One region of the Methylobacterium sp. ARG-1 genome, then DNA from elsewhere that is predicted to be linked to it. Evidence: predicted binding sites of a transcription regulator. Region 1 holds the regulator's gene; each other region holds the start of a gene.

Evidence for each region. Region 1 encodes PhoB, which activates phosphate uptake and scavenging genes when phosphate is short. Its sites were predicted from a motif close to TGTCATNNANCTGTCAT; they were not measured.
Region 2: AKJ13_RS20470 (Orn/Lys/Arg decarboxylase N-terminal domain-containing protein) is a predicted target of PhoB. The motif match lies at 6,543-6,559, and genes of this name have one in related genera.
Region 3: phnC (phosphonate ABC transporter ATP-binding protein) is a predicted target of PhoB. The motif match lies at 4,198-4,214, and genes of this name have one in related genera.

The regions. Positions count from the first base shown of each region.
Region 1 covers NZ_LHCD01000005.1:64,311-73,718, forward strand. Annotated here, with positions in the region: gene pstC (phosphate ABC transporter permease subunit PstC) at 1-685, shown strand, start outside; gene pstA (phosphate ABC transporter permease PstA) at 698-1,594, shown strand; gene pstB (phosphate ABC transporter ATP-binding protein PstB) at 1,617-2,432, shown strand; gene phoU (phosphate signaling complex protein PhoU) at 2,808-3,530, shown strand; gene phoB (phosphate regulon transcriptional regulator PhoB) at 3,708-4,403, shown strand; gene AKJ13_RS07665 (protein-disulfide reductase DsbD domain-containing protein) at 4,417-6,567, opposite strand; gene AKJ13_RS31310 (hypothetical protein) at 6,852-7,238, opposite strand; gene AKJ13_RS07670 (hypothetical protein) at 7,210-7,512, opposite strand; gene AKJ13_RS07675 (aminopeptidase P family protein) at 7,633-9,408, opposite strand, start outside.
Region 2 covers NZ_LHCD01000024.1:79,558-88,965, forward strand. Annotated here, with positions in the region: gene AKJ13_RS20435 (LysR family transcriptional regulator) at 1-322, opposite strand, end outside; gene AKJ13_RS20440 (YceI family protein) at 424-1,032, shown strand; gene AKJ13_RS20445 (cytochrome b) at 1,061-1,669, shown strand; gene AKJ13_RS20450 (YceI family protein) at 1,669-2,259, shown strand; gene AKJ13_RS20455 (hypothetical protein) at 2,535-2,801, shown strand; gene AKJ13_RS20460 (lysozyme inhibitor LprI family protein) at 2,980-3,507, shown strand; gene AKJ13_RS20465 (GNAT family N-acetyltransferase) at 3,565-4,149, opposite strand; gene AKJ13_RS20470 (Orn/Lys/Arg decarboxylase N-terminal domain-containing protein) at 4,149-6,494, opposite strand; gene AKJ13_RS20475 (5-oxoprolinase subunit PxpA) at 6,603-7,376, opposite strand; gene AKJ13_RS20480 (lysozyme inhibitor LprI family protein) at 7,537-7,980, opposite strand; gene AKJ13_RS20485 (TonB-dependent siderophore receptor) at 8,367-9,408, shown strand, end outside.
Region 3 covers NZ_LHCD01000028.1:88,932-98,339, reverse strand. Annotated here, with positions in the region: gene AKJ13_RS33140 (autotransporter domain-containing protein) at 1-1,517, shown strand, start outside; gene AKJ13_RS22185 (ceramide glucosyltransferase) at 1,652-2,800, shown strand; gene AKJ13_RS22180 (DUF1045 domain-containing protein) at 2,826-3,512, shown strand; gene AKJ13_RS22175 (chloramphenicol acetyltransferase) at 3,505-4,137, shown strand; gene phnC (phosphonate ABC transporter ATP-binding protein) at 4,260-5,108, shown strand; gene phnD (phosphonate ABC transporter substrate-binding protein) at 5,223-6,149, shown strand; gene phnD (phosphonate ABC transporter substrate-binding protein) at 6,264-7,190, shown strand; gene phnE (phosphonate ABC transporter, permease protein PhnE) at 7,216-8,097, shown strand; gene phnE (phosphonate ABC transporter, permease protein PhnE) at 8,094-8,963, shown strand; gene phnF (phosphonate metabolism transcriptional regulator PhnF) at 8,970-9,408, opposite strand, start outside.

The sequences.
Region 1 (9,408 bases):
GATCGGCGTTCCGGTCTCCCTGGGGATCGCCGTCTACCTCACGCAGCTCTGCCCGGGCTGGGCCCGCAAGCCGGTGGCGATGACCATCGAGCTGCTCGCCGCGGTGCCGAGCATCATCTACGGCATGTGGGGCCTGTTCGTATTCGCACCGCTCTTCGCGCGCTTCGTCCAGATCCCGGTCTCGAACCTGGTCGAGGGCATGCCGATCGTCGGCACGCTGTTCTACGCCCGGGTGCCCTCGGGCGTCGGCGTCTTCACCGCCGGCATCATCCTGGCGATCATGATCGTGCCGTTCATCGCCTCGATTGCCCGCGACATGCTCGACCAGATCCCCACCGTGCTGCGCGAGAGCGCCTACGGCATCGGCTGCACGACCTGGGAGGTGGTGCGCCACGTTCTGGTGCCGCAGGCCTCTGTCTCGATCATTGGGGCGATCATGCTCGGCCTCGGCCGCGCCCTCGGCGAGACGATGGCGGTGACCTTCGTGATCGGCAACGCCAACCGCCTCTCGGCCTCGATCTTCGACCCGAGCTCGACGATCGCATCGCGCATCGCCAACGAGTTCAACGAGGCGGACGGCCTCCAGCTCAACGCGCTGATGGCCCTGGGCTGCATCCTCTTCGTCATCACCTTCGTGGTGCTCATCATCGCCCGGTTGCTGACGCGCCGCGTCAAGCCTGCCTGAGGAGGGCTCACGATGGACGCGTCAAACCCCATGACCACCGCCAACGCCACGCCGCGCCGCACCGGGCGGGTCCGCTCCAGCCGGCGGGTCGCCGACCGGGTGCTGCGCACCGCCTGCCTGATCGCCACGATCGTCGGCGCCGTGGTGCTCGGCTCGATCCTGCTGATGCTGATCGTCCAGGGTGTGCGCGGCTTCACGCCCGGCATGTTCGCGCACCCGACCCCCGGTCCCGGATCCGAGGGCGGCGGCATCGCCAACGCGATCTTGGGCAGCCTCGTGCTCACCGGGATCGGCATCACGATCGCGACGCCGATCGGTGTCATGGCCGGGACCTACCTCGCCGAGTACGGCCGCTTCTCCAAGATCGCCGGGGTGATCCGCTTCCTCAACGACATCCTGCTCTCGGCGCCGTCGATCCTGATCGGCCTGTTCGTCTACACGCTGATGGTGCGGCCGATGGGGACCTATTCGGGCTGGGCCGGCGGCGTGGCGCTGGCCATCATCGCCGTGCCGGTGATCGTGCGCACCACCGAGGACATGATGCGCCTGGTGCCCGGCACCCTGCGCGAGGCCGGCGCGGCGCTCGGCGCACCGCCCTCGACGGTGATCATCAGCGTCACCTGGCGGGCGGCCTCGGCCGGTATCGTCACCGGGATCATCCTGGCGCTGGCCCGCATCGCGGGCGAGACCGCGCCGCTCCTGTTCACGGCGCTCAACAACAATTCCTGGTTCTCGCCGGACCTGATGGGCGGTGTCGCGAACCTCCCGGTCATGATCTACCAGTTCGCCCTCTCGCCTTACCCGAACTGGCAGAGCCTCGCCTGGGCCGGGGCGCTTCTGATCACCGCGACGATCCTGGTGCTGTCGATCATCGCCCGTCTCGTCATCAAGCCGCAGATGTCGCGCTAAGACCCTTCTCGAGGACACGACGATGAACGCCGCCTCCGCGATCCCCACGGTCGATCTCACCCGCAACCACGCCAACGAGGGTGGGGCGGTTCGCATCGCCGTGAAGGGCCTGAACTTCTACTACGGCAGCTTCCACGGGCTGAAGAATGTCGACATCAACTTCCATGACCGTCAGGTCACGGCGCTGATCGGCCCGTCCGGCTGCGGCAAGTCCACCCTGCTGCGCTGCTTCAACAGGATCTACAGCCTCTACCCGGAGCAGCGGGCGGAGGGGCAGATCCTGCTCGAGGGCCAGAACGTGCTCGATCCCTCGATCGATCTGAACGAGCTGCGCTCGCGCATCGGCATGGTGTTCCAGAAGCCGACGCCCTTCCCGATGTCGATCTACGACAACGTCGCCTTCGGCCTGCGCCTCTACGAGAAGCTGCCGAAATCCGAACTCGACGGGCGGGTGGAGCAGGCTTTGCGCAAGGCCGCCCTCTGGGACGAGGTGAAGGACAAGCTGCGCCAGGCCGGCACCGGCCTGTCGGGCGGGCAGCAGCAGCGCCTGTGCATCGCCCGCACCGTGGCCCAGAGCCCGGAGGTGATCCTGTTCGACGAGCCCACCTCGGCCCTCGACCCGATCTCCACCGGCCGGATCGAGGAGCTGATCGAGCAGTTGCGCGACGAGTTCACCATCGTGATCGTCACCCACAACATGCAGCAGGCGGCGCGCATCTCGCAGTTCACCGCTTTCATGTATCTCGGCGAGCTGATCGAATTTGGACCCACGAACCGCATGTTCATGAACCCGGTCGAGCAGCGCACGCAGGATTACATCACCGGCCGGTTCGGCTGAACCAAAACCCCGGAGGGCGGACGGTCACCTCCGGGATGCGACGACGCCAAACGGGATATTCACCGCTTTCCGTAAAGTCGAATACGGCTTCGGCGAAAAAAGAGCACCGCTCTAAAGACTAGGGGCCGCGCCCAAGCGCAACAAGCGCCGGCGCGACTCCGGAACAGGCTGTTCGGTCGGGGAGCATCGGCACGGTCCGGTTGCTCTGGTCCCGAGCTCGGCTCGGGATGCCGGTCCTCACCGCTCCGCAGCCTGTTCTAGACAATGCAAGGGACTGGGCACCGGGGCACGCGCCCCGGCGCCCGTGACCGCAGCGGCGGGTTTCCGCCAGACCTCGCGGATCAAGGTTTGCGGGACGCCATCGAAGGATCCACCATGCCCGGCCATATCGTCAGCTCCTACGACACCGACCTCGATGACCTGCGTCGCTCCATCTCCGAGATGGGCGGCGTGGCCGAGAAGATGGCCGCCGAGGCGACCGACGCCCTGGTCCGCCGGGACGATACGCTCGCCCAGGCGGTGATCGTCGCCGACAAGCGTCTCGACGCGCTCCAGCGCGACATCGAGGAGCGGGCCGTGCTGCTCATTGCCCGGCGGCAGCCCCTGGCGATCGACCTGCGCGAGACCATCTCGGCGATCCGCGTCTCGGGCGACCTGGAGCGGATCGGCGACCTTGCCAAGAACGTCGCCAAGCGCGTCGTGGCGATTTCCGATCAGGCGCCGGCGCAGAAGATCGTGCTCGGCGTGCGGCACATGAGCGACCTCGCCGAGGCGCAGCTCAAGGACATCCTCGACGCCTACGCGAGCCGCGACGTGAAGGCCGCCTACGACGTCTGGGAGCGCGACGGCGAGATCGATGCGCTGTACAATTCGCTGTTTCGCGAACTCCTGACCTACATGATGGAAGATCCGCGCAACATCTCGTTCTGCACGCACCTGCTGTTCTGCGCCAAGAATGTCGAGCGCATCGGCGACCACACCACCAACATCGCCGAGACGATCCACTACCTCGCCACCGGTGAGACCCTGGCGGGCGAGCGGCCGAAGAACGACGCGTCGAACTACGCAACGGTCGGCCCCGCCGCCACGGCCCCGTAACAGGCGGGTCGCGGTGCGGCCGGCCCGATCCGCACGCTGCCCTGTGGGGCAACGCCCGATTGTGGCGGCCTGCGGCTTGAGGGATGGCGGCCTCTGCCGCACCATCGGCGCGTCCGGGTCCCCCGGCGCGGGCGCGCCGGCCGGTACCGAGTACGGAACAGGTTAACGAACGTGAGCATGCAAGTCCTGATCGTCGAGGACGAGGAGGCCCTGACCACCCTGCTGCGCTACAACCTGGAAGCCGAGGGCTTCCTGGTCGATTCGGCGACGCGTGGCGACGACGCAGAACTGCTCCTGGCCGAGCGCACCCCGGATCTGGTGCTGCTCGACTGGATGCTGCCGGGCCTCTCGGGGATCGAGCTGTGCCGCCGCATCCGGGCCCGGCGCGAGACCGAGCGGCTGCCGGTGATCATGCTCACCGCCCGCGGCGAGGAGGGCGACCGGGTTCGCGGCCTCGGCACGGGCGCAGACGACTACATCGTCAAGCCGTTCTCGGTTCCGGAACTGCTGGCCCGAGTGCGGGCCCTGTTGCGCCGGGCCAAGCCCGCCCATGTCGCCGACCGGCTGGCGGCTGGCGATATCGAGCTCGACCGCACCGGTCATCGGGTCCGCCGCGCCGGCGAGGAGCTCCATCTCGGCCCTACCGAGTTCCGCCTGCTCGAATTCCTGATGCTGGCCCCCGGCCGGGTCTTCTCCCGCGAGCAGCTCCTCGACGGGGTCTGGGGCCACGACGTCTATATCGACGAGCGCACCGTCGACGTGCATGTCGGGCGCCTGCGCAAGGCGCTCAACGCGCCCCGGCAGGCCGATCCGATCCGCACGGTGCGGGGGTCGGGCTACGCCTTCGACGAGACGTTCTCGCTGGAAGCCTAGACCGCCTGTCCGGTCAGCGGGCCAGCGCCGCGCTCTTGTTCGCTGAGGCCGGCACCGTTTCCAGCGCCGCCAGCACCGTCCCCTCGGTGAGGATCTGCGGCAGCACCTGGGGTTCCCCCGTCCCGGTGTAGAGCAGATACAGCGGCACGCCGCTGCGCCCGTGCTTCTCCAGCAGGCGCGTGATCTCCGGGTTCTGGTTGGTCCAGTCGCCCTTCAGGTAGGTGACGCCCCGATCCGCCATCGCTGCCCGCACCGCCTGGGTCGAGAGCGAGGTCGTCTCGTTGACAGCGCAGGTGATGCACCAGGCGGCGGTCATGTTCACGAAGACCGGGCGGCGCTCGTTCACCAGGGAATCCAGACGAGCCTGGGTGAACGGCTGGACACCGTCGGCGGCAGCCTGGGCGGCGGGGGCCGCCCGCTCGCGGTCGAGGCTGAGCGTCAGGCCTGCGACCGCCAGGATCGTGAGCACCGCGAGCCCCTGGGCGATCCGCCCGAATCGCGGCGTCGCCGCGCGCCCGTGCTCCCAGGCCCAGGCGGCGAAGCCCACCAGCACGAGGCCGATCAGCCCGGCGAGCAGCCCCTGCGGCCCGACCTGCTGCGCCAGGACCCAGACCAGCCACGCCACCGTGGCGTAGACCGGGAAGGCCAGAACCTGCTTCAGTGTCTCCATCCAGGCGCCCGGACGCGGCAACCCCCGCAGGGCCGGCGGCCACAGGGTGAGCAGCAGGAACGGCAGGGCGAGGCCGAGCCCGAGGCTCGCGAACACCGCGAGGGCGACGCCCGCGCTCTGGGTCAGCGCGAAGCCCACCGCCGAGCCCATGAACGGCGCCGTGCAGGGGGTCGCCACCAGGGTCGCCAGCACGCCGGTGAAGAACGAGCCGCTGAGCCCCGAGCGCCGGGCGAGGCCGTCGCCGAGTCCGGCGAGCCGCCCGCCGAGATGGACCACCCCCGACAGGCTTAGGCCCATCGCAAGCAGCAGATAGGCGAGGCCGGCGACCACCGCCGGCGATTGCAGCTGGAAACCCCAGCCGATCGCCGCCCCGCCGCCCTTGAGGGCGAGCAACAGGCCGGCCAAGCCGAGGAAGCTCACGAGCACACCCGCCGTGTAGGCAAGGCCGTGCAGCCGGACGCGGGCGGCGCTCTCGCCGGCGTGCCGCACGAGGCCCAGCACCTTGATGGACAGGACCGGGAAGACGCAGGGCATCAGGTTGAGGATCAGGCCGCCGAGGAAAGCGAGCCCGACCGCGCTCACCAGCGTCGGCACGTCGAAGGCGGGGGCTGCGGGCGGCGCGGCCGGGGTCTCTGGCGCCGCCGTCGGGGCCGGCAGCACCGGCTCGTCGCCATACGCGAAGGCAAGCCGGTGCGTGCCGGCACCGGTCGCCTCCTCGACGGTCAGCACGCCGGGCAGGGCGGCGGGCGCCGGCTCGGCGGGGCTGCTCCGGGCCAGGGTGAGATGCAGGCCGGCCTCGTCGACGGTCATCACCTGCGCGGCGGCATTGTCGATCGCGGTCTCGGAATAGGGGAAGAAGGACGCGCTCTTGATGGTCTCCGGCTTGAGACCCGCCGCGGCGAAATCGAGCTGCAGGGTGTCGCCCTGGCTGGACAAGCGCAGCGGCCAGAGCGCCGGAGCGGGCAGGGCGGTCCGGGCCCGCGCGAACAGGGCGGCCTGATCGGCATCGGGCCGAGGCTCGCCCACCGGCAGGGTCAGGGCGAGGTCGGCGGAGCCCGGAACGCATTCGGTCTCGCAGACCAGGTAGGTCAGCTTGGCCTGGATCCGCACCGGATCCGCCGGGTCGAGGCTCGGCGGCGGCGTGACCGGCACGAGTAAGGTGACCTCGCCCTCGTAGCCGTAATTCATCAGCGTCGCGATCGCGATGCGCTCCGGCGCCGGCCACCGGATCGCACCGGCGTTGAAGCCCGCCGGCAAGGTCCAGGTCACCTCGGGCGGCAGACCAGAATCGCCCGGATTGCGCCAGTAGACGTGCCAGCCCGGCTTCACCTGCATCCGCACCGCCAGGGTGAACGGCTGCGCGCCCGCCACCGCGACGGGCTCGGCGACCAGGCTCGCCCGCACGAGATCGGGCGGCGTGCGGAAACCCTGGGCCGACGGGGCCGACAGGCTCGCGGCGAGCATCAGGACCAGGAAGGCGAGGCGGCGGATCATATTGTCCCTTCGCGCGCGGGGCGGTCGTGGTTTCACACGGGGGTCCGCGGGACCGGCGCCGGCCCTTATAACGCGGGTGTCACGATCCTGTCCCCAGCCCGGCGCCGTGACGCCGACACCATGACACCGCTGGGGTCGCTCAGCGGGGCTCGAACAGGAGGAGGTAGAGGAAGGCTCGTCGCTGATCCGCTTCCAGGTGAGCCAGTCGGTTGACCTCCGACCGGGCCGTCTGAAGCGCCGCCTGCGCATCGGTCATCGGTTGGCAGGAAGGAGAGGGACGGATCTTAGTCGGCGGCGTGCCGCCGGTCCTGCAATTCTGAAACGGCACCGGCAATCGTGACGATATGACCACCAGATCCGCCGGGCGGCTCATAGCGCCTGATCTTCGGCTTGCGTGTCGCCGCCTGAAGATCGTTGCACACAGTCTTCAATCGTTGGTGAGATATGGAACGATAGGTCAGCGTCCAGAATGGATCGTTCCGCTGCGTCCTTCCAACGGCCTCATCGGCCGCGGCCGTCAGGATCGCGTGAAACAGGCTATGATAAGCGTTGGAGAAGGTGCGGCGTAGGTCAGCCTGCCGCAATGAGCCGCGGCCGGTTTGGAGAAGAAGCGCATCCGCCCGGCTGAACAGATGCTCCGGATTAATGAGCGCCACGTTCGTCGAGCTCACGCTGCTCGGCATACTCGTCGACCACGCGCAGCGTCTCGCCGGCCTTCTGCAGGACTTTGCGGATAGCCAATCCGGCATCGAGCAGTTTGTCACCGTCGAGCTGCTGAATAGCGTCGTCTGAGACGATCAGCTGCACGCGCCGGACATCATCGCCATCGGCCCCTTCCATGTCGCCGAGGCGGACCGCTTGCACCAGGGGGCTGCCGAAGGACGCGTTGGCGGCCATCTTGGCGATTTCGGCGAGATCGGAAGACCTTCGGGGCATATCGGCCACCTTCTGCAATCCTGGCCGATCAGCCATTGGAGTGAACGAACAAAGGCCGACTCGGAACTCCTTTCACTCTGTCCGCCTCCCTTCGCCGACCTGAGGGCGCCCGGAGCGACTCCCCACTCCTCAAGCCGCCAGCGGAGCGGTGGCGCGGTCCAGCCAGCCGCGGGTTTCGGCGTCGAGGAGCGGCGCGAGGGTGTCGCGCACCCGGGCGTGATAGGCGTCGATCCAGGCCCGCTCCTCCGGTGCGAGAAGGTCCGGGCGGATCAGCCGCCGGTCGTAGGGGGCGAGCGTCAGGGTCTCGAAGCCGAGCATCGGGCGCTCGCCGCCCGGGATGGCGCGCGGCTCGACCAGGACGAGGTTCTCGATCCGGATTCCGTAGGCGCCGGGCGCGTAGTAGCCGGGCTCGTTCGACAGGATCATGCCGGGTTCCAGGGCGACGGTCCCGGTCTTGGCGATGCGCTGCGGGCCCTCGTGCACCGACAGGAACGAGCCGACGCCGTGGCCGGTGCCATGGTCGAAATCGAGCCCCGCCTGCCAGAGCGGTGCGCGGGCGAAGGCGTCGATCTGGGCGCCGGTGGTGCCTTTCGGGAAGACCGCCCGGGCGATGGCGATGTGGCCCTTCAGCACCCGGGTGAACCGATCGCGCATCGCCTCGGTGGGCTCGCCGACCGCGACCGTGCGGGTGATGTCGGTGGTGCCGTCCGGGTATTGCGCCCCGGAATCGATCAGGAACAGCTCGCCCAGCCGCACGATCCGGTCGCTGGCGCGGGTCACCCGATAATGGACGATTGCCCCGTTCGGGCCGGAACCCGAGATCGTCGGGAACGACACGTCGCGCAGGTCGCCGCCGGCCGCGCGGAAATCCTCCAGGGCCTCCACCGCGGCGATCTCGCTCACTCCCCCGGCTTCGGCGGCGCCGTCGAGCCAGGCCAGGAAGCGCACGACGCTCGTGCCGTCGCGGGTATGGGCGGCCCGGGTGCCGGCGATCTCGGCGGCGTTCTTGACCGCCTTCATGCCGGTGATCGGGTCCTTGCCGATATCGGCGGTCCCACCCGCGGCCTCGATCTTCTCCTTCAGGGCGACGGCGCCCGTGGCGGAATCGACCCGGACGCGCACGCCGCTGAACGAGCCGAGCCCGTCATCGAGATCGGCGCGCGACAGGATCTCGGCCACCGGCGCCAGGGCCGTCCGCAGCGCCGGATCGACCTTGGGTGAGGACAGGAACAGCCGCGCTCGTCCCTCACGCGGCAGGATCGCGTAGCCGAGCGCCAGCGGCGTGTGGCCGACATCGGAGCCGCGCAAGTTGAACGCCCATGCGAGATTGTGCGGGTCCGAGATCACCAGGGCGTCGCAGCCGCCCTCGGCCAGAGCCGCGCGCACCCGCGTGAGTTTCCCGGCGACGCTCTCGCCCGCGAAGGCCTCGGGATGGGTGACCACCGGCCCGGCGGGCGGCTTCGGGCGCCCGGCCCAGACGGCATCGACCAGGTTCGGCACCGCCCGCACCGAACCGCCGGCCTTCACCGCCGCCCGTTCCAGGCGTGCAACCCCATCCGAGGTGTGCAGCCAGGGGTCGTAGCCGAGCACCTGATCGCGCTTCAGGTTGTCGGCGATCCAGGCTTCCGCGGTTGATTCGGCCAGCGGCACCACGGTGATCACGCCGGTATCGACCTGCTCGGGCGCCTGCAGGGTGTAGCGGCCGTCGACGATCAGCGCCGTCGACTCCATCAGCACCACCGCGGTTCCGGCCGAGCCCGTGAAGCCGGTGAGCCAAGCGAGCCGCTCTGCGTCGGCCGGCACGTATTCGGATTGGTGCTCATCGGCCCGGGGTACGACGAAGCCGTCCAGCGCGCTCTCGCGCAGGGCCGCGCGCAGCGCCTCGATCCGCTCCGCCCCCTTGCG
Region 2 (9,408 bases), on a different contig from region 1:
TGGAGGTGGTCAGGCGCAGATGGCCGGCCGGCACCGTCCGGGCGTCGCGGGCGGTCTCGGCGGCCTCGTCGAGGAGCGCGAGGCTCTCATGGGCCTTGGCGTAGAAGGCCAGCCCCTCCGCGGTCGGCGAGACCGCCCGCGAGGTACGGGCCATCAGCCTCGTGCCGAGCGCCCGCTCCAGCCGGGACAGGCGCCGGCTGACGCTGCCCTTGGTTTCCCGCAGGCTCGCGGCCGCGGCCGTGACGGTGCCGAGATCGACCACCGTGCAGAAGGCGCGCACGTCGTCGAGGCCGCCCTGGAAGGTTTCCGTTCTCGCAACCATGGGGTTCCGGATAGCAGGCTCAACCGCGGCCGTGAACGGGTCTACAGGGCGGCTGCGGCGCACCGAATCGCGCACGATCGTCTGCTGTGTAGGAGACACCCTTGAAGTCGATTCTCGCCTCCGGCCTTCTGGCCCTCCTGGTCGCCACCCCCGTCCTGGCCCAGTCCCCCGCGACCCGCGACCCGGCCCAGATCCAGGCCGGCACCTACGCGGTCGATCCCAACCACACCCAGGTCGGCTGGCGGGTCTCCCATATGGGCTTCTCGAACTATGCCGGCGGCTTCTCGGACGTGTCCGGCACCCTCGAGCTGCAGCCGAAGAACCCGGCGGCCGCGAAGCTGTCGATCAAGATCCCGGTCGCCTCCGTGACCACGACCAGCGCCAAGCTCACCGACGAGCTGAAGGGCGACCAGTGGCTCGACGCGGCCAAGTTCCCCGACATGACCTTCGTGTCCACCAAGGTCACCCCCGAGGGCAAGGACAAGGCGAAGGTGACCGGCAACCTCACGCTCCACGGCGTGACCAAGCCGGTGACGCTGGACGTCACCCTGGTCGGGGCCGGCGTGAACCCCCTGAGCAAGAAGGTCACGGTCGGCTTCGACGCCACCGGCACGCTCAAGCGCTCCGAGTTCGGGGTGAAGACCTACCTGCCGCTGATCGGCGACGACCTGCACCTGACCATCGCGGGCGCCTTCGAGCGTCAGGACTGACCCGGAACCGCGGGGCGGGAGGATGGCCATGGCACCCGACGCATCGGCGCGGCGCTACTCCGCGGTGGCCATCCTGCTGCACTGGGCGAGCGCGCTGGGTGTGCTCGCCCTGATCGGCATGGGACTGACCATGACCCATGCCGGGCTGGCGCCGATGCGCCTGTTCCCGCTCTACCAGTGGCACAAGTCGGTCGGGATCACCGTGCTGGTCCTGACCGGGCTGCGCCTCGCCTGGCGGCTGGCTCACCGGCCGCCGCCCTATCCGGCGGCCATGCCGGCCCGGGAGCGCCGGGCGGCGGGGGCGGCCCACGCCCTCCTGTACGGGCTCCTCATCGGGCTGCCGCTGACCGGCTGGGCCGTGGTCTCGCTCTCGCCGTTCAACATCCCGACGGTGCTGTACGGGCTCGTGCCCTGGCCGCACCTGCCGCTCGCGCCGCTCCTGACCGATCCCGCGGGCGCGGAGGGGCTGCTCAAGGCGCTTCACGCCTACGGCGCCTGGATCCTCACAGCGCTGCTGGTGCTGCACGTGGCGGCGGCGCTGCGCCACCATCTCATCCTGCGGGACGGCGTGCTGGGGCGGATGCTGCCCGGCCGCCGCCCGGCGGGGCTCCCCGACGCCCTGGAATCGCCCCGATGATGCCGCGCCGCCTGCGCCTCGCCCTGTGCCTGTCGGCCGCCTTGTCGGGTGCCGTCTCCCCCGCGCTATCCGCCCCGTGGGCGGTTGATCCGGCCCGGAGCGCGATCCGGTTCTCGGGCGTGCAGGTCGGGACCCCGTTCTCCGGACGCTTCGAGCGCTTCGAAGCCCGGGTGGAGTTCGACCCCGCCAAGCCCGAGGCGGGCCGCGCCACGGTGCTGGTCGATCTGGCCAGCGCCCGCACCGGCGATACCCAGCGCGACACGGCCCTGCCCCAGAAGGACTGGTTCGACGTGGCGAGCGCCAGCCACGCGCGCTTCGAGGCGAGCCGCTTCGTCGACAAGGGCGGGGGCGACTACGAGGCCGTCGGCGACCTGACGATCCGGGGTACGAAACGCCCGCTGACGCTGCCCTTCCACCTGTCGCTCGACGGCGACCGGGCGCACGCCACCGGGCATGTCGGCCTCGTCCGCACCGCGTTCGGTGTCGGCCAGGGCGCCTGGGCCTCCGGGCAATGGGTCGCCCTCGAGGTCGGGGTCGATGTCGACCTCGTCGCCACCGCCCGGCCCGACGCTCCGGCGGAGAGGCACTGAGCGCGCGCCGCCGACCCGGATGCGGGCTCGGCGTGAGGCCCGGCCACCGCGGAAACCCCCTCCAAACCGACGCACCGGAACGCGCCGTCTCCGCGTGGTTCGGGAGGGCGGCGGGGCGCCTGTTTTTCGCGCACAACCGACGTGCTCTGACACACCTAAGACCTGAGCCGGCAGCGGTATGTCATTCCGCGGCGGCTTACTGATTTCAACGGATTGGCCGCCGGATCTACTGTCAACGAAACGAGTCCGCTCGTTATCTGGCAAAGGCGCCAATCATGAAATCACTCATCGTTGCTGGAATGCTGTCGGCGGCTTGCATGGGCTCCGCCTATGCCGGGCCCGCCATCCCCATGGATGCAGGCCTCGCGACCGGCGGCCAGACCGCTGTGACCAACGTCGCCTGGCTCAGCCGCTACGGCAAGCTCTGCTATCACGGCACGCGGTGGATCCCGGCCTGTCACGCCACCAATCGGCCGGTCGGCTACATGAGGGGACACTGGAACGCGACCCGCACCCGTTTCATCCCGGGTCGCTACTATTGAGTTCCTGTATCGCCGCGTCGATCGCACCACGAATCGTCCTGCGATCAACGCGGCGATCGAACGGCACAGCCCGCGATCCCGATCATCACCCTGAGCGCGGCGCCGCCGATCCGTACGATCGCCCCGGCCGGATGCGCCCAGGCGCAGGATCCCCCGCAAAGTCTGGTTGGACGTCGTCATGAGCAAGCGCGTTCTCGGCGCCCTTCTGGGGGCGTGTGCCGGTGTCATCGCGACCGTGAGCGTCGCTCCGCCGGCCGTGGCGGCCCCGCCTGCGCTTGCGTCCGGGACCTGCGACACGGACGAGCCGACGGCCTGCATGAACCGCCACGGCGAGGGCGCGGCCCGCAGCCTATCCAAGGCCTACGGGAAGGCGACCGGCCAGGTCGATGCGCTCTGCGCCGAGGCCGTCAGCTCCGGGATCGCGTATTGCCTGGAGGCCGCTCAGCAGGTTGCCGACAAGGACCTCAACGCGACCTATGCCCGGGCCCTGGCGTCGATCGGCGACGACGCCGAAGGCCGGACATGGCGCGCGCGTCTCAAACAGGCGCAGCAGGCCTGGCTGCGTTTCCGCGACGCCGATTGCGGGGATCTCACCGTCTCCGAATGGGGGAGCGGCACGGGAGCCGGCCCGGCGATGTCGGCCTGCCTCATCGCCCATACCGTGGAGCGCACCGCCGAACTCCGCCGACGCTACGACCGTCGGTGACGGTCACAGGCAAGGGCAAGGGCAAGGGCAAGGGGTCGGGCGGCCCGGGCCGCACTTCTACGCCCCCGGCTGGTCCTCGGAGCCGGTGCCCAGGGCCCGCTGCACCATCACGCTGTCCGACCAGCGCCCGTATTTGAAGCCCACCGCCTTCAGGTAGCCGACGCGGACGAAGCCGCAGGTCTCGTGGAGGCGCAGGGAGGCTTGGTTCTCGGCGTCGATGTAGCCGATCATCTGCCGGTAGCCGCCGGCCGCGCAGGCCTCGATCAGCGCCGGCAGGAGGCGGCGCCCGATCCCGGCATGGAGGTGGTCGGGATGCACGTAGATCGAGTGCTTGAGGGTGTAGCGATAGGCCGGGCGCTTCCGGAACGGCACCGCGTAGGCGTAGCCCGCCACCTGGCCGCCGCGCTCGGCGACGAGGTGGGGCAGGCGCTTCTTGCGCATGGTCTTGCGCCGCCGCTTCAGGTCGTCGGGCAGCAGGCGCGCCTCGTCGTCGAAATCGGCGACGTTGCCGACGCCCTTGCCGATATGATGTTCGTAGATCGCCACCATGGCCTCGACATCCGCGTCCGAGGAGGCGCGGATAATGATGTCCGGGCTCGGACGCACCGGGACCGGGGCGCCCGCCTCGGGCTCGATCTCCATCAGGCGCCGTCCCGCACGACGTAGGTGTGGAAGCGGATCCGCCCGTCCGGATCGACCTCGCGGTAGACGCCCTGGATCTCGGCCTCGAAGCCCGGGAACAGGTTGGCGGAGGCCTCGAACATCTTGAAATAGTCGAGCATCGGCTTGGCGCGGTCATCCAGGCGCTCGCCCGGCAGCACGGTGCCGATGCCCGGCGGGTAGACCAGCATCAGGGTCGTGGCGATGCGCCCCTCGGCCTCGGCGATCGGCACGTAGTCGACCTTGTTGCGGGTCAGCATCTGGGCGGCCTTCTTGGGCGCCATCACCATCTCGGGCAGGTGCTCGGGGGCGAATTGCCGCCGCTGGAGCGCGGAGGTGCCGGCCTCCCGGTGGAAGGCGTGGAACTCGGCGCAGAGGTCGCGCAGGCGCACCCCGCGATAGCGGTTGGGCCGGCGGTTGACGAATTCCGGCATCGCCTCCTCGAGCGGCACGTTGTCGTCGTGGAGCCGCTTGAAGGCGACCAGCCCCGAGATCAGGGTCCCGGCCTTGGAGGATTCGACGCCGGGCGTCAGCAGGAAGAGCAGCGAGTTCAGATCGTTCTTCTCGGCCACGATCCGGTTCTCGCGCAGGTACTGCGCGACGATCGGGGCCGGCACGCCGTGATCGGCATAGGCCCCCGTGGCCCGGTCGAAGCCCGGGGTGAGCACCGTCAGCTTGTTCGGGTCGGTGATCGCGTAGCCCGGCGCCACGTGGCTGAAGCCGTGCCAGGCCGCCCCCGGGGTGAGCTCCCAGTAGCGCGGCTCGGATGCGAGCGCGTCGGTGGGCACCCGCTCCCAGGCGATCTCGGCGCCGTCCGGGCCGGTCACCCGGTCGGGGACGAACGGGTCGAAGAACCAGCGCCGCAGCGGATCGGCCTCGTTCTCCTCGAATTCCCGCCGGATCGCCCGGACCTTCTTGCGCCACTCGATCCCGAGCCGGATCGTGTCGTCCCACAGGATCATGCCCGAGCGGCCCTTCATCATCTGGGCGCCGACATCGAGGGAGGCGAAGAGCGGGTAGAACGGCGAGGTCGAGGCGTGGACCAGGAAGCTCTCGTTGAGGCGCTTGTGCTCCACGCGACGGGTCTGGCCGCGGATATGGCCGTCGCGGGTGTGGATCTGCGACGCCTGGGAGAAGCTCGCGAGCTGCTTGTGGGTCGATTGCGTGGCGACGATGCCCGGCGAGGTCTCGTCGAGCCCGGTGAGCCCCATGGCAAAGCGGCGGGCGAAGAGCGGGTGGAACTTCATGAAGCCCGCCCAAGCCTCGTCGAACAGGATGTAGTCGCAGAGGTGGCCGATCTTCTCCAGGATCTCCTGCGCATCGTAGATCGTGCCGTCATAGGTGCATTGCTCGATCACCGCGACCCGGAACGGCCGCTCCCGGCGCCAGGCCTCGGGATCGGTCACCAGCGGATTGCTCCGGATCTTCTCCCGGATCCGGGTCTCGTCCAGGGCCTCGTGATAGATCGGGCCGATCAGCCCGAAGGCGTTCCGGTCGGTCTCCAGGAAGATCGGGATGCCGCCGCCCAGGAACAGGGCGCCGTGATGGGCCGCCTTGTGGTTGTTGCGGTCGAACAGGACGAGGTCGTCCTCGGCCACCAGCGAGGACAGCACGATCTTGTTGGAGGCCGAGGTGCCGTTGAGGACGAAGTAGGTCTTTTCCGCCCCGAAGATCCGGGCGGCCTCCTTCTGGGCCTTGAGGGCCGGACCCTCGTGGGTCAGCAGGTCGCCCAGATCGAGCACCGAATTGTCGAGGTCGTCGCGGAAGATCGCCTCGCCGAGATGCTCGACGAAGATCCGGCCGATCGGCGAGCGGTTGTAGAAGATGCCGCCGTTATGGCCCGGGCAGGTCCAGAGCTGGTTGCCCTTCTCGGCATAGTCCACGAGGGCGCCGAAGAACGGCGTCTTGAGGGTCTCGGCATATTGCGTCACCCGGCTGACCAGTCCGCGGGCGATGAATTCGGGGGTCTCTTCCGCCAGGAAGATATAGCCGTCGATGAAGTCCAGGAGCTCGACCGGGATGTCCTCCAGCCGCTTGCGGCGGACCATGATGACGATCGGCATCTCCAGGCCGCGCTTGCGCATCATGTCGATGAGCGCGGCGGCCTTGCCGTCGAGGCCGCGCTTGCCCCAATCGACCACCATGCAGCCGATGGCGGCATCGGTCTGCACCGCGATGGCCGCGTCCTCGACGCGCCGCGCCCGCACCACCTCGAAGCCGCGATTCTCCACCGCCGCCACGATCTGGGCGACGCGCGCGCCCTCCAGGTCGTCCGGATCGAAGGCGGGGGTGCACATCAGAACCGTGAAGCGACGGTGGAAATCCATGGAGCCCCTCTCAGCCTTGCAAGCAGCGAGTGGCTTTCTGGCCCATCTGCGACGTTTGCATGACATCGCCCGGGATCACGGCCGAAACCGGCTCGGGAATCCATGCGCTCAGGCGCCGATCACCTCGGCCATGGGCCTGACCGCGATCCCCCGGTCTGCGAGGTCGGCGCGCAGCTGCGCGGCCATCGTGACGGCCCCGTGGGTGTCGCCGTGGACGCAGATGCTGTCGATCCGGGCCGGGATGCGCCGCCCGGACAGGCAAAGAATCGCGCCGTCCGCGAGCATCCGCACGACGCGCTCGGCCGCCTCCACGGGATCGTGCAGCACCGCCCCCGGCAGCTTGCGCGACACTAGGTTGCCGGTATCGGCATAGGCGCGGTCGGCGTAGATCTCCCGGGCCAGAGGCAGGCCGAGCCGCTCGCCCGCCCGCTCGGTCTCGAGGCCGGGCATCACCACGAAGATCAAGTCGCGGTCGAGGGTGCGAATTGCCCGGGCCACCGCCAGGGCGAGATCCGCGTCCTCATTGGCGATGTTGCCCAGCGCCCCGTGGGTCTTCACGTGCCGCACCGGGCAGCCGGCATCCTGCGCGAGCGCCAGGAGCGCGCCGACCTGGTAGAGCACGGCCTTCTCGACATCGGCCGGGCGCTCACCGTGGATCGGGCGCCGCCCGAAGCCCCAGAGATCGAGGAAGCCCGGATGCGCCCCCGCCTGGACGCCGGCCTGGGCGGCAAGCGTCAGGGTCTCGTGCATGACCAGCGGATCGCCGGCGTGGAACCCGCAGGCGATGTTGGCCGAGCTGGCGATCGCCAGCATCCCAGCATCGTCGCCCAGGCGATAGACGCCAAACCCCTCGCCCATGTCGCAGTTCAGGTCGACGATCATCCGGGTCCCTCGCAAGCGCGGCGGCTCCGCGTATTCAAGGGTCGGACCAAACGCATCACCCGGTGTCTCAGCGCGAGGGCGGTTGCCCGGACGGAGCGGGCGTCGCGCGAACCCCGAAACGTCCGCGCCGTCATTCCGGCTCGCGGGCAGGAACGGCGCCTCAATCGAGTGGGTACCGGCTCAGGATATCCTCGGTCCGCTGGACGGTCTTGTCGTATTGGCAGGCATACAGCGCGCCGGTGGTGCCGCTACCATTGTTCCACTCGCTGAAGGTGAGATCGCCGCAATCGGCGTCCCGGAAGGCGATCCAGGCGCGCTGGGCCGTTGCGAACTGAGCCTTCCAGACCGCCTTCGCGTCCTGCGGGCGGTCGTCCTGGTCGATGATCGACAGAGCCTTCCTGTAAGCCGCATTGAGCTTCGCGTCGGCGGCTTCCAGCGCCTGGTGCAGACAGGTCTGGGTCTCGGGCGTCGAGGTCGCGTCCTGGCACAGCTTGGCCGAGGGCTGGTCGGCCCGCGCGCCGGCGGACGGGAGTGCGCAAGCCCAGAATGCGGCGAGGATCAGGATCCCGGCCGGGCGCGCGGGCTTGGGTGGATACGGACGCATCTATGTCTCCCCGGGGCGAAGCGGACCGGCTCGGGCGAAAGGCCGGGCAGCATGACGCTGGCCGGAAAGGCATGAAGACTTCTTTGGCGCGTCGCACGCCCGATCCCACTTTGCACCGCTGGGTGCGGGGGCGAGGATGCAATGCTCAGACTTCGACGGGCGCTGGCGATGAGTCTCATCATGTCGTTCAGTAAAAGCATTGGACTGTCGTGTGATTCCGCAAGATTGGCCATTCGTATCTAGTTGTAGTCTCTGTTTTTGGCTTTGGAAATATAATTATTACAACGCAAAAGCACGATTTGTTTACAGTTTATCGTTGACTTGCTTCACGCGGGATGAAACGCCGCCCGTGATCGGCTCGGCGCCGAGACAGCGAGTCGTTTCCCATGGGTATGATGCGTTCGGGCCGGTGCGTGCCGCTGTTTCGCGGCCCCCCTGCGATCCTGAGCGCCGGTGTCCTGATCCTGGTCACCGCCGGTACGGCACGGGCCGAGGATGGCCGCCCCGGATCGACCATCCAGCTCGAAGAGCTCTCGGTGGAGAGCACCGGCGCGGCGCGCGGGATCGTGCCGGCCTATGCCGGCGGTCAGGTCGCGCAGGGCGGGCGCGTCGGCCTGCTCGGCAACACCGAGGCGAAGAAATCGCCGTTCAGCATCACCAGCTACACCGACACGTTCGTGCGCGATCAGCAGGCCCGCACCGTGTCCGAGGCCCTAAGCCGCGACCCGTCGGTGCGCGCCACCCAGACCACCGGGGCGCCGTTCGATTCCTTCTCCATCCGCGGCTTCCCATCCAGCGAGGGAACGAGCGGCGAGATCGCGTTCGACGGCATCTACGGCGTCGCGCCGAGCTTTCGTGTCTTCACCGACTATGCCGAGCGGATCGAGGTGCTGAAGGACCCGTCCGCGGCACTCTCCGGCGTCTCGCCGAACGGCGCGGTCGGCGGCGTTGTCAACGTCGTCCCCAAGCGCGCCGGCGAGGACCTGACCCGCTTCAGCCTGGATTACGGCTCGGTCGCCACGGGCGGCGGCCAGCTCGACGTCGCGCGCCGCTTCGGACCGGGCCGGGAATGGGGCGCGCGCGTCGTCGGCAGCCTGCATGGCGGCGACACGCCGTTCGCGCGCCAATCCGAGATGACCGGCGTCGGGGCGCTCGCCCTCGATTACCAGGGTGACCGTTTCCGGGGCTGGCTCTCCCTGCTGGCGCAGAACGACCGCTTCGACGCGCCCCTGCGCCCGTTCCAGCTCAGGGCCGGCGTGCCGGTCCCACGGGCGCCGGACGGCCGCCTCAACCTGACCCAGCGCTGGGAGTATTCCGATATCGACGACCGCGGCGCCCTGCTGCGGCTGGAATACGACCTCACCGACGCGGTCACGCTGTTCGCCGATGCCGGCGGCGCGCGGACGGAGGTCCAGCGCTACTTTCAGT
Region 3 (9,408 bases), on a different contig from region 1:
CGCTCACCGTCGCCGGCGCGGCCGCCTTCGCCCCGGGCTCGACCTACCGGGTCGAGGCCAACGCCGCCGGACAGGCCGACAAGATCGCCGCCGGCGGCACCGCGACGCTGGCCGGCGGCACCGTGCAGGTGCAGGCGGCCTCGGGCGCCTACAACCCGCGCACCACCTACGCGATCCTCACCGCCGCCGGCGGCGTCTCCGGCCGGTTCGACGGGGTCACCGCCAACCTCGCCTTCCTGTCCCCGGGCCTGCGCTACCGCCCCAACGCGGTCGACCTGACCCTCACCCGCAACGACGTGCCGCTCGCCGCCGGCGCCACCGGCCGCAACGGCATCGCCGCCGCCGACGCGATCCAGGCGGCCGGCGCCGGCCGGGCCTATGACGCCGCCCTGGCCTTCACCACGGAGGAGGCCGCCGACGGCTTCCGGGCGCTCTCCGGCGACATCCATGCCAGCACGGTCTCGGCCGCCTACGAGACCGCGTTCTTCGTGCGCGAGGCGGTACTCGACCGCCTGCGCCGGGGGAGCGACGCCCAGGGCCTGGATTACGGCACCGTGCCGGCGGCCTACACCGCCGACCTGCCGGGCCGGGCGCCGCCGGTGGCCCATGTCCCGGTGCGCGCCCTCGATTCGCAGGTGTTCGGCCTCTGGGGCCAGGGCTTCGGCGCGTTCGGCACGGCGGGCGGGGGCGGCAACGCCTTCGACCTCGACCGGCAGATCGCCGGCTTCGCGCTCGGCGCCGACATCCGGCTGCCGAGCGGGGTCCGGTTCGGCCTGGTCGGCGGCTACACCGAGACCAACCTCGACAGCGCCGGCCGGCTGGGCGGCGGTGCCCGGGCGGAGAGCGCGACGCTCAAGAGCGGCTTCGGCGGCGTCTACGGCGGCTACGCGTTCGGCCCGGTCTCGGTGCGGCTGGGCGCCCTCTACGCCGATACCGACACCCGCACCCGGCGCAGCGTGCTCTACGGCCTGTCGGACAGCCCGACCGGCCATGGCGGCGGCCATACCGTCCAGGGTTTCGGCGAGATCGGCTACCGGTTCGCGTTCGGCGCGGCCTCTGCCGGGGCCTCGAAGGACGGGCCGGCGGTGGCGGCCTCGTCTATCGAGCCGTTCGTGGGCGGGGCGTATATCGGCATCCGGCGCGACGGGTTCGCGGAGACCGGGGGCGCGGCGGCGCTGGTGAGCTACGCGCGCGACTACGACCTCGGCGCGGTGACGGCGGGGGTGCGGGCGCAGACCAGCCTGGATCTGGGCTTCGGGCTTCCGGTGACGGCGCACGGGCAGCTGGGCTACCGGCGGGCGTTCGGGGACGTGGTGCCGACGGCTCTGCTGAGCTTCGGCAGCGGGCCTTCCTTCCTGAGCGCGGGCGTCCCGATCGACTGGGACGCGCTGGTGGCCGGCGCCGGGCTCGACCTGGCGGTGGCGCCCAACGCCAGACTGGGCGTGGCCTATACCGGCCAGGTCGGCGCCCGCGCCCAGGACCAGGCCGTCAAGGGCAATTTCACCCTCCGGTTCTGATGGGCGCTCTGTCACACGACTGACGCGGTCCGGCCGCTAGAGCCGCGCTCGGACTGGGTGCGGCTCTAAGTCGTTGATGCGACGCGCGCTCGCCGGCGAGCCAGGCCGATCACGAGCGTACACGAGGGATCCGCATGATTGACCCCACGGTGTCGGCTTTGTCCCTCGGCGCGATCCTGGCCCTCGTCCAGATCGCCAGCATCGCGATCGCGGGCCGGCGCATCGGCCAGGTCCGCGGCGCCTCCACCTTCCCGGCCGGCGCCCCCGTCTCCCTGGTCCGCCCGCTCCACGGGATCGAGGCGTTCAGCGACGAGATGCTGGCCCGCAGCTTCCGCCTCGCCTATCCGGCCTACGAGCTGATCTTCTGCGTGGCCGATTCCGACGATCCGATCGTGCCGCGGGTGCAACGCCTGATCGCCGACCACCCGCAGGTGCCGGCCCGGCTGATCCTCGGCGACGAGCGCATCAGCGACAATCCGAAGCTCAACAATTGCCTGCGCGGCTGGCGCGCCGCCGCGCATGACTGGGTCGTGCTGGCCGATTCCAACGTGGCCATGCCGCCGGACTACCTACAACGGCTCCAGGCGGCCTGGCGGGACGAGACCGGCCTCGTCTGCTCGACCCCGGCGGGCGCCCGGCCGGGCAGCTTCATGGCCGAGGTCGAATGCGCCTTCCTCAATACGCTGCAGGCGCGCTGGCAATACGCTGCCGAGGCGTTCGGCCTGGGCTTCGCGCAGGGCAAGAGCATGCTCTGGCACAAGCCCTTCCTGGAGGCCCAGGGCGGCCTGCAGGCGCTGGCCTCCGAGATCGCCGAGGACGCCGCCGCCACCAAGCTGGTGCGGGCGGCGGGCAAGCGCGTCCATCTGGTCGCGAGCCCGTTCGAGCAGCCGCTCGGGCCCCGCGGCTTCCGGGAGGTTTGGGCCCGGCAGCTGCGCTGGGCCCGGCTGCGGCGGGTGACCTTCCCGCTGTTCTTCGCCCCGGAGATCGGCAGCGGCGTCCTGCTGCCGGCGCTCCTGATCGCCCTCTGGGCCGGCAGCCTGACCGGGCTCGCGGGCGCTGCCGCCCTCGCCGGGCTGTGCTATGTCGCCGAAGACCGGCTCGCGGCCCGCGCGGGCTGGCATCGCGGGCCGCGGATGTGGGTGGCCTTCCTGGTTCGCGACGCCCTGATCCCGGCGATCTGGCTGGGGGCCTGGGTGCAGAGCGCCATCGTGTGGCGCGGCAACGCCATGGATGTGCGCCCGCGCCGGGCGAGCGTCGACCGCGCCTGCGCGCCGACGGCGTGACCGCGCGGGAGCCGGAGGTCGGGACATGACGCGCCGCTACGCTCTCTACTGGCTCCCCGCCCCCGGCTCGGGGCTCGCGGCCTTCGGCAATGCCGTGCTCGGCTACGACAACGTCGCCGGCGCCCCGGTCCCGCATCCGGACGGGCTCGGCGACTTCGCTGGGGTCACCGCCGGGGCCCGGATCTACGGGTTCCACGCGACCCTCAAGGCGCCGATGCGCCTCGCCCCGGCGGCCGAGGAGGCCGACCTTCTCGCGACCGCCCGGGACCTCGCGGCCGGGCACCCGCCGGTTTCGCTCGGTCTGCTGCGGGTCGCGGCGCTCGGGCCGTTCCTCGCCCTGGTGCCCGAAGCCCCGCCGCCGGAGCTCGGCCTGCTCGCCGCCGAATGCGTCGCCGCCCTCGATCCGCTGCGGGCACCGCTCTCGGAGGCCGAGCGCGCCAAGCGCCGCCCGGAGCGCCTTGATCCGCGCGGCCGCGCGCTCCTGGCCCGCTGGGGCTACCCGTATGTCTTCGAGGCCTTCCGGTTCCACATGACGCTGACCGATGCCCTGCCGGAGCCCGACCGGGCCGCCTGGCTGCGCCGGCTGACCGACGCCTACGCGGCCTCCGGACCGGAACCGGTGGTGATCGACGCCGTGTGCCTCCTGTCCCAGGACGGGTCCGAGCCGTTCCGGCTTCTGGCGCGCCTGCCCTTTGGGGGCGCCCATGGCTGAGCATTATCTGGGCCTCACGCCCGCGATCGACCCGAGCGCCCGGGTCACCGAGTGCCATCTCGGCCGCTACACCGAGGTCGGCGCCCGCACGCGCCTGACCGAGACCGTCCTCGACGATTATTCCTACATCAGCCAGGACGGCGAGGTGATCTACACCACCATCGGCAAGTTCTGCTCGATCGCGTCCCACGTCCGGATCAACCCGGGCAACCACCCGATGGAGCGCGCGAGCCAGGCGCATTTCACCTATCGGGCCCATGCCTATTGGCCGGAGGAGGTGGACGAGGAATCTTTCTTCGAGCGCCGCCGGTCCAGCCCGGTGACCATCGGCCACGATGTCTGGATCGGCCACGGGGTCGTCGTGCTGCCCGGCCGCACCATCGGCACCGGCGCCGTAATCGGCGCGGGGGCGATCGTGACCCGCGACGTGCCGGCCTACACGATCGTCGTCGGCAACCCGGCCCGGCCGGTGCGCCGCCGCTTTCCCGAGGCAATCGCCGAACGCCTGGAGCGACTCGCCTGGTGGGATTGGGACCATGAGCGCCTGCGCCGGGCGCTGCCGGATTTCCGCACGCTCCCGATCGAGGATTTCCTGGAGCGGTACACGGGCTGGTCCGGGACATAGAGCACAGCGCTATGCACAGTGGCCGCTTTGATGCGCCGACTAAGTACATCGGATCGTATTCGTCATCCAATTGTCGTCGAAGAGGCGTTTATCTGCGCGCATTCCGCAGTGGATGGAAATGAATGCTCGTCGTCGAGGATCTCACGCGTCAGTACGGCGGCCGCCGGGCCGTGGACGGTGTCTCGTTGCAGATCGAACGCGGGACCTTCGTGGGCGTGATCGGCCGGTCTGGAGCTGGCAAATCGACACTTCTGCGCCTGATCAACCGGCTTGCCGACCCAAGCTCGGGCCGCATCCTCTATGACGGCCGCGATGTCACCGGCCTGACGGGCCGGGCCCTGCGGGAATGGCGCACCCGCTGCGCCATGATCTTCCAGCAATTCAACTTGGTCGGCCGGCTGGACGTGATGAACAACGTCCTGATGGGCCGGCTCAGCCATGTGCCGACCCATCGGTCCCTGCTCCGGATGTGGTCGGACGAGGACCGAGCCATGGCGCTCGCCGCCCTCGAGAGCTTCGACATGGGGGAGTTCGCCGGCCAGCGGGCCGACGGCCTGTCGGGCGGGCAGCAGCAGCGCGTCGCCATCGCCCGGGCCCTCGTGCAGGAGCCGGAGATCCTGCTGGCCGACGAGCCGGTGGCGTCCCTGGATCCGCGCAACACCCGCCTGGTGATGGACGCGCTGGCCGCGGTGAACCGGCGCTACGGCATCACGGTCCTGTGCAACCTGCACTCGCTCGACCTCGCCCGCGCCTATTGCGACCGCCTCGTCGGCCTTGCTGCCGGCCGGGTGGTGTTCGATGGCGGTCCGTTCGACCTGACCGAGGATGTGGCGCGCCGCCTCTACGGCCTGGAGGCCGGCGAGGTGCTGGACGATTCCGCCGAGCGCGAGGCGGAGCAGCGGGCGGCCATGCCGGGACTCCCGGGTCTCGTGCCGGTCCAGCCCATCCGTGAGGCCGCCATCGGCGCCTGAGCCGGCGGCGTCGGGACCAAAACGCTAAAAACGATGGGGCGGGGAAGCGCCTGGCTTGGTGTGCCGATTGCGGTCGGCCGATCCAACGCCTGATACGGATCTGAGACAAACACGATGATCACCCGACGCACCCTCGCCGCCGCGGCAGCGCTCACGCTGCTCGGCCTGCCGGCCGCCGCCCAAGATCGGAAGGACCGCTATCCCGAGCTGAGCCTGGGGGTGATCCCCGCCGAGAACGCCAGCGGCACGGCCGACCGTTACGCGCCTCTGACCGCTTACCTGACCAAGGCGCTCGGCGTGCCGGTGAAGTTGCGGGTCGCCAGCGACTACGCCGCGGTGATCGAGGGCCAGCGCGCCGGCAACATCCACATCGCGTTCTACGGGGCGGCCTCGCTCGCCCGTGCCGCGATGACCGGGGTGAAGCTCGAGCCGATGGTGAGCCCGGTGCATGAGACCGGAACCGCGGGCTATTATTCGGTGATCTACGCCCTGGCCTCCAGCCCGTACAAGACGGTCGAGGATCTCAAGGGCAAGAAGCTCGCCCTGGTCGATCCGAACTCCACTTCCGGCAACCAGGCGCCGCGCTTCTTCCTGAAGCAGGCCGGCTACGACGTCGACACGTATTTCGGCAAAGCTGTCTATGCCGGGAGCCACGAGAACGCCGTCCTGGCCCTGACCCAGGGCACCGTGGATGCGGCGGCGAACTTCTGGAACTCCGAGACGGACAGCAATCTCACGCGCATGCTTACCAAAGGCGTCGTCAAGGATGCTGCCGGCAAGCCGATGCAGAAGTCGGACTTCCGCATCGTGTTCAAGTCCGGCTCCCTGCCGGGGGACGCTTACGCCGTGCTGGCCACCCTGCCCGACGACCTGAAGGCCAGGATCCGCCAGGCCTTCGTCGATCTGCCCAAGGCCGACAAGGCGGCGTTCGACCGGCTCTCCGACGGCAAGGATCTCGGCGTCACCCCGGTGACGCTCAAGGACTACCAGCCGGTCATGGACATGCTGAAGGCCAACGACGAGCAGCGCAAACGCTCCTGATCCCGGCCTTCACCCGGTTCGCACCGCGTTGCGAGCGCCACCGCCTCACCACCGGCATGCCGCCGCCCTGCGGCCGGCCGATCCGTCGCCCGACGCCCACTTGAGGACCACACGATGATCACCCGACGCACCCTCGCCGCCGCCGCGGCGCTCGCCCTCCTCGGCCTGCCGGCCGCCGCCCAGGACTGGAAGGTTAAGTATCCCGAGCTGACCCTGGCGGTTATCCCCATGGAGAATGCCAGCGGTACCAACGACCGCTACGCCCCCCTGGCGAACTACCTGAGCAAGGCGGTCGGCGTGCCGGTGAAGCTGCGGGTCGCCAGCGACTACGCCGCGGTGATCGAGGGCCAGCGCGCCGGCAACATCCACATCGCGTTCTACGGGCCGGCTTCCTTCGCCCGCGCCGTGATGACCGGCGTGAAGGTCGATCCGATGGTGAACCCGCAGCACGAGACCGGCGCCTCGGGCTATTACTCGGTGATCTACACGCTGGCCTCCAGCCCGTACAAGACGGTCGAAGACCTCAAGGGCAAGAACCTCGCCCTGGTCGATCCGAACTCCACCTCCGGCAACCAGGCCCCGCGCTTCTTCCTGAAGCGGGCGGGCTTCGACGTGGACAAGCATTTCGCCAAGGCGGTGTTTGCCGGCAGCCACGAGAATGCCGTCCTGGCCCTGACCCAGGGCACCGTCGACGCCGCCGCGAACCTGTGGAACTCCGAGACCGACTCGATCGTGACTCGCATGATTACGAAAGGCATGCTGAAGAAGCCCGACGGCACGCCGATGCAGAAGTCGGATTTCCGGGTGGTGTTCAAGTCCGACTTCCTGCCCGAGGGCCCCTATGCCGTGCTGGCGAGCCTGCCGGACGACCTGAAGGCCAAGATCCGCCAGGCTTTCCTCGACATGCCGACCGCCGACAAGGCGGCGTTCGACAAGCTGTCCGACGGCAAGGATCTCAGCCTCACCCCGGTGACGCTCAAGGATTACCAGCCGATCATCGACATGCTGAAGTTCAACGACGAGCAGCGCAAGAAATCCTGATCGCAAGCCTGATCGGACCCCCGCCTTGCGCGGCCTGACACCCCTGCCGCCGGAGCGGGCAGCCGCCCTCTCCGGCCTGTACGCGGCGGCGAGCGGCGCCGCGCGCCGCCGCACGCTCGCGAGCTTCGCCGCCGTGGCGGTGCTGGCGCTGCTCGCGGCCCTCGCCGCCGAGGTGCGGCCGCTGGTCTTCGCCGAGAATATCGGCAAGTTCACCGCCTATCTCGCGCAGATCTGGCCGCCGGTCGGTCTCGAGCATCCGCTCGAGGATGTGCGCGCCTGGTACTGGGGCCTGCCCAAATGGCTCGCCCTGCTCGGCGAGACCGTGCTGATGGCCTATCTCGGCACGCTGCTGGGCGGGCTCGCGGGCTTCGCCCTCAGCTTCGTGGCCGCCGCCAACCTGGTTCGGTCGCCCACGGTGCGCTTCGTCGCCAAGCGCTTCCTGGAGGTGTGCCGCACGATTCCCGACGTGGTGTTCGCGCTGCTGTTCGTCATCGCCTTCGGGCTCGGCCCGATGGTCGGCGTGCTGGCCCTGGCGGTCCACACCACCGGGGCGCTCGGCAAGCTGTTCTCCGAGGTGGTCGAGAATATCGACATGCGCCCGGTCGAGGGCCTGTCGGCCTCGGGCGCCAGCTGGATCGAGACCGTGCGCTTCGCCGTGCTGCCGCAGGTCCTGTCGAACTTCGCCTCCTACGCGCTGCTGCGCTTCGAGATCAACGTGCGCGGGGCGGCGGTGCTGGGCTTCGTCGGCGCCGGCGGCATCGGGCAGGAGTTTCTGGCCGCGATCCGCAACTTCTACTACGCGGATGTCAGCGCGATCCTCGGCCTGATTATCCTCACCGTCATCTGCATCGACCTCGCCACCGAGCAGGTCCGCCACCGGCTGACCGGCACCGAGGAGGCCCGATGAGCAAGGCCCGCTCCGAAACCCTGCGGGCCGAGGCTCGGGCCGAGCTCGCGCGCCTGCGCGCCCACTATCCGGCGCAGTTCCGGACGGATTGGCCCGCGCGCCTGCGCGCCGCGCTGCTTCTCGGCGGCCTGATCGGGCTGGCCGGCTTCGGCGCCTGGCAGTTCGAGATGTCGCCCGCGCGGCTCCTCTACGGGCTTGGGCGCCTCGGCGCCTTCGCGCTGCTGATGCTGCCGCCGTCGCCGGAGGGGCATCTCGGCACCTTCGTGCACGCCCTGGGCGAGACGTTGGGCATCGCCTTCCTGGGCACGCTGACGGCGGCGATCCTGGCCTTCCCGGTGGCGCTGCTCGCCGCCCGCAACGTCGTGCCCAACCCGTTCGCGCATTTCGCCGTGCGCCGGGGCCTCGACGTGATGCGCTCGGTCGACGTGCTGATCTGGGCGCTGATCTGGATCAACGTCGTCGGCCTCGGCCCCTTCGCGGGGATGCTCGCCATCGCGTGCTCGGATTTCGGGGCGTTCGGCAAGCTGTTCTCCGAGGCGATCGAGACCTGCGACCGGCGACCGGGCGAGGGCGTCGTCGCCTCGGGGGGCTCGGCCCTGCACCGCATCCGCTTCGGGCTGATCCCCGGGGTGCTGCCGGTGCTGGCGAGCCAAGTGCTGTATTTCTTCGAATCGAACACCCGCTCGGCCACGATCATCGGCATCGTCGGGGCGGGCGGCATCGGCCAGTACCTCACCGAGCTGATCCGCGTCCTGGAGCTGAAGCAAGTCGCGTTCCTGGTGCTGATGATCCTCGCCACCGTGGCGGCGATCGACTGGGTCTCGACCCGCCTGCGCCGGGCGATCATCGGGCCGGCGGCGCGCTGAGCGATTTCAGCCGCCGATCACCAGCTCGACCCGGTCGGCGGCGAACAGCGTGCGGTTCGCCTGGATCGGCACGCCAGCGGAGTCGATGTTGACGCTCGACACCACCATGACCACCCGCCCGGGGGCGATGTCGAGGCGCTCCGCCTCCTGGGCATCGGCCGGGCGGGCGCGGATCCGCGTCGAGAGGCGGGTGTAATCGTGGACCCCGCAGGCCGCGAAGGCGCGGGTGATCGAGCCGCGCTCGGCGTAAGCCGCGGCGAAACCGGAAAAGCGCGGCAGGGGCAGCCAGGTCTGCGCGGTCGAGATCGGGGCATCGTCCGCCCGGTGGATCGTCAGCAATTCGAGGATCGGCGCGCCCGGCTCGATCGCCAGCGCCGCCGCCTGCTTGGGTCCGGCCGGGACGGTGGCCGAGGCGAGCAGGTCGCCCCAGGCCTCGCGCCCGGCC